DNA from 2 places in the Paenibacillus paludis genome. Region 2 is predicted to be linked to the other one. Evidence: riboswitches for the same ligand, from Rfam matches in the RefSeq annotation. Region 2 holds a riboswitch; the other holds the start of a gene.

Region 1 (3,816 bases), on a different contig from region 2:
CATCCTCCCAGCCGCTTGACCTGGAAACCTGGAAATACACTCCTGCTGATTCCTATGCCCGAAATGTGTACATCCGCGGCAAGCTGGTGCTGAAGGATATCGAACAGCAGGTCGGAACCAAGACGATGGATACCCTAATGGCGGCCTATACCCGTAAGTTCCGCTTCCGGCATCCTTCTACCGCTGACTTCCAGAAAATCGTGGAGAAGGTGACCAAAAAATCCTGGCAAGCCTACTTCGACCAATATGTATACAGCGGCGGTTCTCCGGATTTTTCGATTGATCATATTAAAATCTCTGACCCTAAAAAAGAGGGCGGCGATGATAATGCCCGTTACGAAAGTTCAGTAGCGGTCAGCAATAAAGGAAATCAGTATGGTGACGTCCCGATAAAGTTCACCTTCCTGGATGGCTATACCGTCCAGCAGTTTTGGAATGGAACAGAGAAGGAAACCACCTTTCAGCTAGCCTACAAAGCGCCTCTTTTGTCCGCAGAGATTGATCCGGAGCACTCCATTCTGCTGGAGAGTAAGCATCTCAACAATTTTAGACTGGCGGAGCTGGAGCGAAAGACGCTCTCCCGCTGGACGCTTAGTGCAACGAAGCTGCTTGAAACCCTGCTCGGAACTCTTGTCTGGTGAGGTGAAGGATTGTGAAAAGATCGATAACCCGCGGCTGGTACAGCATGAAAGAGCAATTTTATATTCTGATTCTGCTTTTTATCTATCGGCTGCTTTGGGGCTATTTCCTGTACAGATTCGTCAGGTCAGCCCTCATCCCGGTGCTGCTCCGTTATCCCGATACACACGCCGGCGGCAGCGGAATAGGCAGATTGCTGTATTATATCGAAGGACAGACTGCATTGGGCACAGACCCCGGGGTGCTGCGCTGGCTCTGGCTGCTGCTGGCCCTCTCAGCGCTACGGCTGCTATGCTCCCCCTTTATCCGTGCAGGGCTGCTGCATGAGCTGCACCAGGAGCGCAAAGGGGAGCGGGGAATGTTCTTTTTTCCCGGAATGAAGCTTTACGGACTCCCCGTACTGCTGTTCAGTCTAGCGGAATGGCTTCTGGCCGCAGCACCGCTGTATTGGCTTCTCCCCAAAATGTACGGGCTTCTCCTCAGCGGTATTCTCGATTATACCCTGCTGCTGAGACTGGTTCCTTATGTTCTGGCCTGGCTCCTGTACTTCTACCTGATCCGCATTCTGCTGCTGTACATGCAGTTTGGCTTCACCGGAGGAACAGGCATGTTCTCTTCCTTGCTGGTTGGCCTGAGGGTAATCCTCCCTTCCACCTGTATATCTGCACTGTTCGGCGCCGGCGGCCTGCTTCTGCTGCTGCTCTCCGGAGTGACCGCACTTTTCTGTCCAGGCCTGCCCGCACTGCTGTTCCGGCAATTTTCACCGCTTCCCTCAACGCTGTTCAAAATGTGGAGCATAGCGGGGCAGTATCACCTTTGGTGCAGCAAAACATTTCCACAATAATTACGCCAGTCCCTTGGCATAATAGAAGAGTCACTGCCCCAGATAAAGGGCGGGACTCTTCTTTTGGTTACAACGTGATTTAGGGTATTTGCAAAACTGTAAATCCTCTGGTACAATGATGCCTGTACCAGTAGTAACAACTTTGTAATCTTTTGAAACTAATTTGAAGTAAATGAATGTGCCTTTAAGCATTTAACCTTGTCGATACGTCACTGTTTCGGTGCATAAAACGCCAAATTCCCGGCACCGGGAAGTGGGGGAACCATATTTTGGGTGAATTGATCTCGCTTTAGAGGGGTCATAGGGGAACCTTCTACCGAATCCTTAAGCTAACCTCGCAGGCCTTGGAAGGAGTACATCTTTTGAAAAGTCATAATTTTAAGAAGAAATGCACCGCAGCAGCATTAGGGCTGGTGATGGTGTTCACGCTTGGAGCAGGGAGCGCTTTCGCCGACTCCAGAATGGATACGGTTATTACAAAAACACTGGGAACGACGTATAAAACCGGAGGCATAAGCACTGCCGGCTTTGATTGTTCTGGATTCACCAAATATGTATTTAAGAATGTTGGCCTTACCTTGCCCCGCACTTCCAAAGCACAATTCAGCGTTGGAACCGCCGTATCACGGAATAACCTCCGTTCCGGCGACCTGGTATTCTTCAATACCCTTGGCAATGGAGTCTCCCATGTCGGCATTTATGTCGGCAACGGAAAATTCGCCCAATCCTCTTCATCCCGTGGTGTAACTATCAGTTCAATGAGTCAATCCTACTGGGCCAACCGCTACGTTGGAGCCAAACGAGTAATGAGCACAACAGCTTACAAAGCTATCGCTTACGATTGACATCCCTCAGGAATTTCATCCTCCAATAAATAATTGTAACTTATAGAGATCCGGAAACTGATTATTGCCGTAATCATTTCCGGGTTTTTCCTTTTTGTCTTCCTTATTCTACCTTTTACACGTATTTGAGGTCTGTGAAACACCTTTTTACTAAAAATCCCAACAAATCTAAGTTAAAGCTTACTCAGCGCGTAAATATAAGACCTTTTTAGCAAAGATAACTCTTAAAAAGCGTAAATATTATGCATTAATATGTTTTAAGTGATTGCCAACTGGCGAAGTCTTTGTTACAATTATCGCAGTGAGTTTTTAGTAACATTTTTGTAATTATTGAATCGGGTTTTACAAAGGTTTTGTCATGTATTGGTTAACAAGCTAATCCTAATCAACAGTCATGCCGAGTTCCCTAACCATTAGGGAAACGGGGGAACCGATTTTGGGTGAATTGACCTCCTATTCACAGAGGGGTCATAGGGGACCTTCAACCGAACCCTTAAGCTAACCTCGTAGGCATTTGGAAGGGGTATTCACTTTTGAAGAAGAAGTTAGCAGCAGCAGTACTTAGCTTTTCCATTATGCTTACCATCGGAGCAGGAAGCGCTTTCGCGGATTCCAAAATGGATAAAGTCATCGACAAGACCATCGGAAGTAAATACGTATCCGGCGGTGTATCGACCAACGGCTTTGATTGCTCCGGATTTACAATGTACGTTTTTGATAAGATCGGTATCAATTTGCCACACCAATCCGGTTCCCAATACCAAATGGGTACTGCCATTTCCCGGGATGATCTGAGAGCGGGAGATCTTGTATTTTATAATACAAGCGGTAAAGGTGTATCCCACGTCGGCATTTATGTCGGTGAAGGCAAATTCGCACATGCTTCATCCTCCCGTGGTGTAACCATCAGCACGATGAGTGACAGCTACTACGTCAACCGCTACGTTGGCGCCAAACGGATCATGAGTACAGATGCTTACCAATCCGTTACTTCTGATTCCCAAGACAATGATGACGTACAATAAGTTGTCGTAAAACGGGTACTCTTCCATGATTTTTGCCGAAATCTGGAGGGGGCCTGTTTTTTTTTGTCTATAAAATTACTTACCCCTCTCAATATCCGCCAAACATAAATCTCCCCCAAATTTCCTCCATTTTATAAAATATTTTTACCACTTTGTCAAGTTTCCGCCTTTCAGAAAATTTCTGAGTCGAATCAGGCCAGTTATGGATATAATTAGGTATAGCTAGTGCTGTTGCTCCCCATGAAAGGAGGCCGGTGGCCTTATGATTAGCTCCCCCGTTACATTCCATGTAGTTCCCATGGAGATCAGCCATGCCGAAAATATCGCCGCATGGAATTACAAAGCGCCTTATAATATTTACGAATGGATGCCTTGGTCCCAAATGGAGGCGCTTGGCATTGAATTTGGCGATCCAGAGCTACGCAGAGACCAGTATGTTTCCGTGGTCAACGAGCAAGGCATC
Region 2 (3,816 bases):
AATAATTTCTTTGGTCCGTACTGGCGATGAGATCTTGTTATTGCCACTCATGAAGTAATGCCTCCCTGATCAATTTGTGCGAGAGCTCCGGAGAATTCTTCCCGCGTGATGCCAAACATAGCCAGCCGCTTGTATAGCTGTTTGCCGTTACAATACCCGATGCCAAGCAGGTTGCCCAGCGCCATCCTGCGCTCAGCCGCTCGCGAATGCACCAGCATGCCCGCCGCCATAAGATCCTCCAGCCCAATTAGGGCAGGGGCTCCTTCAAAGGAGGTATGTACATGCTGCAGCGCATGACGGATCGCTTCCGGTGATGCATTCTCAACACCGATATCCCCTTTGCGTGTAGCATCCTTCTCCGGGATGAATGCATGCTTGCAGCCTGGCACCTTGGAGGAAACAATCTTGCGGATGCGTTCGCCGGCATGATCGGGATCCGTAAGGATGATCACGCCTCTGCGTTCCATTGCCAGCGCTATCTTGGCGATAACCTTGCGGTCTACCGCTGAACCGCCAGTCTCTATCGTATCGGCCTCCACCGCCCGCTTGACGGCAACCGTATCACTCTTGCCTTCCACCACAATTAATTCCTTAATCATACACGTTGCTCCTTCCTGTAAAACACAAAAAGAAGAGGATTCGCTCCCCTTCTTTTTGGCTAAAGAATGTATAAGTGATGAGCGGTAGCCCGTTCTGTCAGTGCTACACTCACTATAGCTTATAAACCATTAATTTGCAAAAGCGGACCCCGTTAATTCAGCTCCGGCTTCACTGGACCGATCACATAAATAGTCCGGGACTTGCGGCCGAAATTACGGGCATGGCTCAGTGAATCGTAATAAACATCCAACTTGTTGCCTTTGATGGCACCGCCGGTATCCTCTGCTCGGCGAAACCCTAATCCCTCAATGTACACCCACCAGCCGATAGGAATTACATTCGGGTCCACAGCTATTGTCCGGCCTTCTGTTACACGTGTTCCAGAAGCCGTGCGGGTCCCAATGCCTGGTTCTTCTGAAGAATAGGCTGTCATCGACACATTTTTGATCATCTTTTTGTATTGGAAATCTACGCCTGCCTTGTGCACGACGTTACTGCTTTTTGCGGAAACTTTGGTTGTTTTGGATGCCGTACTTTTTTTGGAAGTTGTCACAGCAGCTACAACGGGCTTTGGCAGGGGCTTCGTACCAACATAAACAATTTTATGTTTGGTAACCGTCTGTACTTCCTTGCCAATCATGCGCATAGAGACCAGTTCTCCATCTTGGTAGACCTTCTCGATATGCTGGACCATGACGCCTGGTGCGCCTAACTGTGCCACTTTTACGGTCCCCTTGGTCAGGGAAGGATCTGAGGTCTTAATGACCTGGAATGGCAAATTTTGCTTCCGCTCCACAATCTGCTTGTTGATGCGGACAATTTTAATTTCCATGCCGGCCGATACTGTGGTGTCAAGCGAAGGGTATATCTTGTCACTGCTCTCCAGGCTTAAACCCAGTTTGCTAATGGCGTCACCGATAGTGTCTTCGGTGGTGTACAGCGTTTTTGTTGCTCCATCCGCAGTGAGACTAAACTTCTGCGCACGATTGATCACGACACGGTCGCCGTCCTGTATCTCATCACTAAGGCCAATAGATAATTCATCATGCGGCTGCAGCGAAATTTGTTCCTTAGCCAGCACATCACTGAGCAGCGCTTCGCGCGTTTCCAGCGTCTGTGCTTTCCCGTCTATTACTAAAAATATCTCTTTCTTGCTCTGACCGTGTACGTACAGCAGAATGAGCAGCGCGATAACGATTGATACCGCACCTGCAAGCGAAAGTAAGCGAGGATTCACTTGCTTCCACCGTAATGCGAAAGACCTGCTGGATGATTGCGAATCATGGGATACTTCTGGTTGGAATACGCCCACTCTCTCCATCCTCCTTACATAGCCCCGTCGTCAAGTTGTATATCAAGGTGACTGTATGATTGCTGACGAAACTAGGTTTGAGATTGCAACAGGATACGCCCGCATTGCTTCAGCGTTTCCTGCTCATGGATCGCCTGCCCGGCATAATTACTCCAGATACCTGTTATATAACAGTATGCTGGGAACATTCGCATTATTCAAAACAAAAAAAGCCCAAAAAAGAGTTCACAGAGGACTCTTTCGTGGCTTCTCCGGATGTCAGAATACGCGGGAATGTTTATGCACGAGGTTTCCTCTCTTACTTGCGCTTACGGGGTTAGCTGTCGGGTTCGGGCATAAGAGAGACGCCCTATCTTAGGTCACCCGCTCACGGCGGTTGCCCTCAAATTCACCCCAAAGACCACGTGAAGAAATCAAATAAATTCTGCGGCATTTCTGTGTTGTACTCTATGTACGGACATGCGGCAGGCATTATTGGTTCCCCCGTTCTCCATACGGAGACTCAGCGAGACGATCCATGATTCAGTGACTGTCACAGTAACAACAGCTCACTGCACTGAAAAGATGATATCCTGTTTTGATGCATGTTGTAAAGGACGATTCAACCACGTTTACGCAAAAAAATGATTAAAATATTGTAATATTCAGCCGTTTTTAAATTAAAAAAGTTTAATATATCGGCTATACTTCATTTTTCACCGCTTTTACTCCCGATTTCAGACAATCCCAAATCGTTCCAGTGCGTTCGCATACGTAATTTCCGCCAATTCCTGTAAATCAATCCCTTTTATTTCCGCGGCAGCCTCTGCTACTAATCTCACATGTGCGCTCTCATTTCGCTTGCCCCGGAAAGGGTGCGGTGTCAAATAAGGCGAGTCCGTTTCAATCAGCAATCGGTCCAGCGGAGTCTGGGCCAGCACCTCTTTTGGCACTCTGGCGTTCTTGAATGTAATCGGGCCGCCGAAGGATAGGTGAAAGCCTAAATCCAGGCACATTTTGGCTATTTCCCAGCTGCCGGAGAAGGAGTGCATCACTCCGCCTATTTCATCAGCCTTCTCTTCACGAAGAATCCGCACCACATCTTCATGAGCATCACGGTTATGAATGCAAATCGGCATTTTCAGTTCACGGGCCAGTCCGATTTGTTTGCGGAACACTTCATGCTGTACCTCTTTAGGAGAGGTATCCCAGTAGTAATCCAACCCAATTTCTCCGATGGCAACTACTTTTTTATGACTGCACAGTGAGGCAATCCACTCGAGATCCCCGTCCCTCATGTCTATGGCATCCTGCGGATGCCAGCCGACGGCTGCATAGATATAATCATAGGTTTCAGCAAGCTTCATGGTTGTTGGGATTGTTTCCCTGTTAAAGCCAATATTAATCATTTTGGTAACTCCTGCCTCGAGCGCATTGGCGATTACCTTTTCGCGGTCCTCGTCGAATTGTGGAGCATCCAGATGGGTGTGCGTGTCGAACAATTGCATGTTACATCCCCTTTTCTGTCATAATTTCTATGATGAATTCCAAGTATTTTTGGATTACTTTGCAAAGATTTCTGCAATAGAAGAAGGCAGCAATGGAAGGGCTTTCTGCAGCTTATCCTGTGGAAAATACAGGTGATAACGGCCGCGGTGAATTCCGCTGATGGAGCGTACGATATCTGAAACTTCAGAGATCTCCCTCAGTTTGTCATGGCGGTCAAGCAGCAGAATTTGCTTGCTGTCAAAGCCTTGTCCCGGACGAAACACATCATAGGGCAAATCTGTCGGAAAATCAATTTCCAGATCATAATCGGCATCTAGCCCTGCCACGGCAAAGCTGCGGCGTATTTCGTCAATCGTCTCGGAATCAAGGTTCTCCATCTCTACATATTTATACAGTTTACGATGAATAAACCGGCT

Evidence for each region. Region 2 has a riboswitch for cyclic di-AMP ahead of ACAN56_RS33605 (resuscitation-promoting factor). Riboswitches for the same ligand answer to the same signal wherever they lie in the genome.
Region 1: it holds a riboswitch for cyclic di-AMP, as region 2 does, so the genes downstream of both, ACAN56_RS34305 (C40 family peptidase) here and ACAN56_RS33605 (resuscitation-promoting factor) in region 2, are expected to answer to the same signal.

Annotation. Positions count from the first base shown of each region.
Region 1 is NZ_JBGJZP010000035.1:17,963-21,778, reverse strand. It holds gene ACAN56_RS34315 (M1 family metallopeptidase) at 1-641, shown strand, start outside; gene ACAN56_RS34310 (hypothetical protein) at 653-1,483, shown strand; cyclic di-AMP (ydaO/yuaA leader) riboswitch at 1,704-1,842, shown strand; gene ACAN56_RS34305 (C40 family peptidase) at 1,900-2,328, shown strand; cyclic di-AMP (ydaO/yuaA leader) riboswitch at 2,714-2,856, shown strand; gene ACAN56_RS34300 (C40 family peptidase) at 2,862-3,353, shown strand; gene ACAN56_RS34295 (GNAT family N-acetyltransferase) at 3,616-3,816, shown strand, end outside.
Region 2 is NZ_JBGJZP010000032.1:47,070-50,885, forward strand. It holds gene rsmA (16S rRNA (adenine(1518)-N(6)/adenine(1519)-N(6))-dimethyltransferase RsmA) at 1-51, opposite strand, end outside; gene rnmV (ribonuclease M5) at 48-599, opposite strand; gene ACAN56_RS33605 (resuscitation-promoting factor) at 752-1,912, opposite strand; cyclic di-AMP (ydaO/yuaA leader) riboswitch at 2,203-2,430, opposite strand; gene ACAN56_RS33610 (TatD family hydrolase) at 2,629-3,399, opposite strand; gene ACAN56_RS33615 (HD domain-containing protein) at 3,454-3,816, opposite strand, start outside.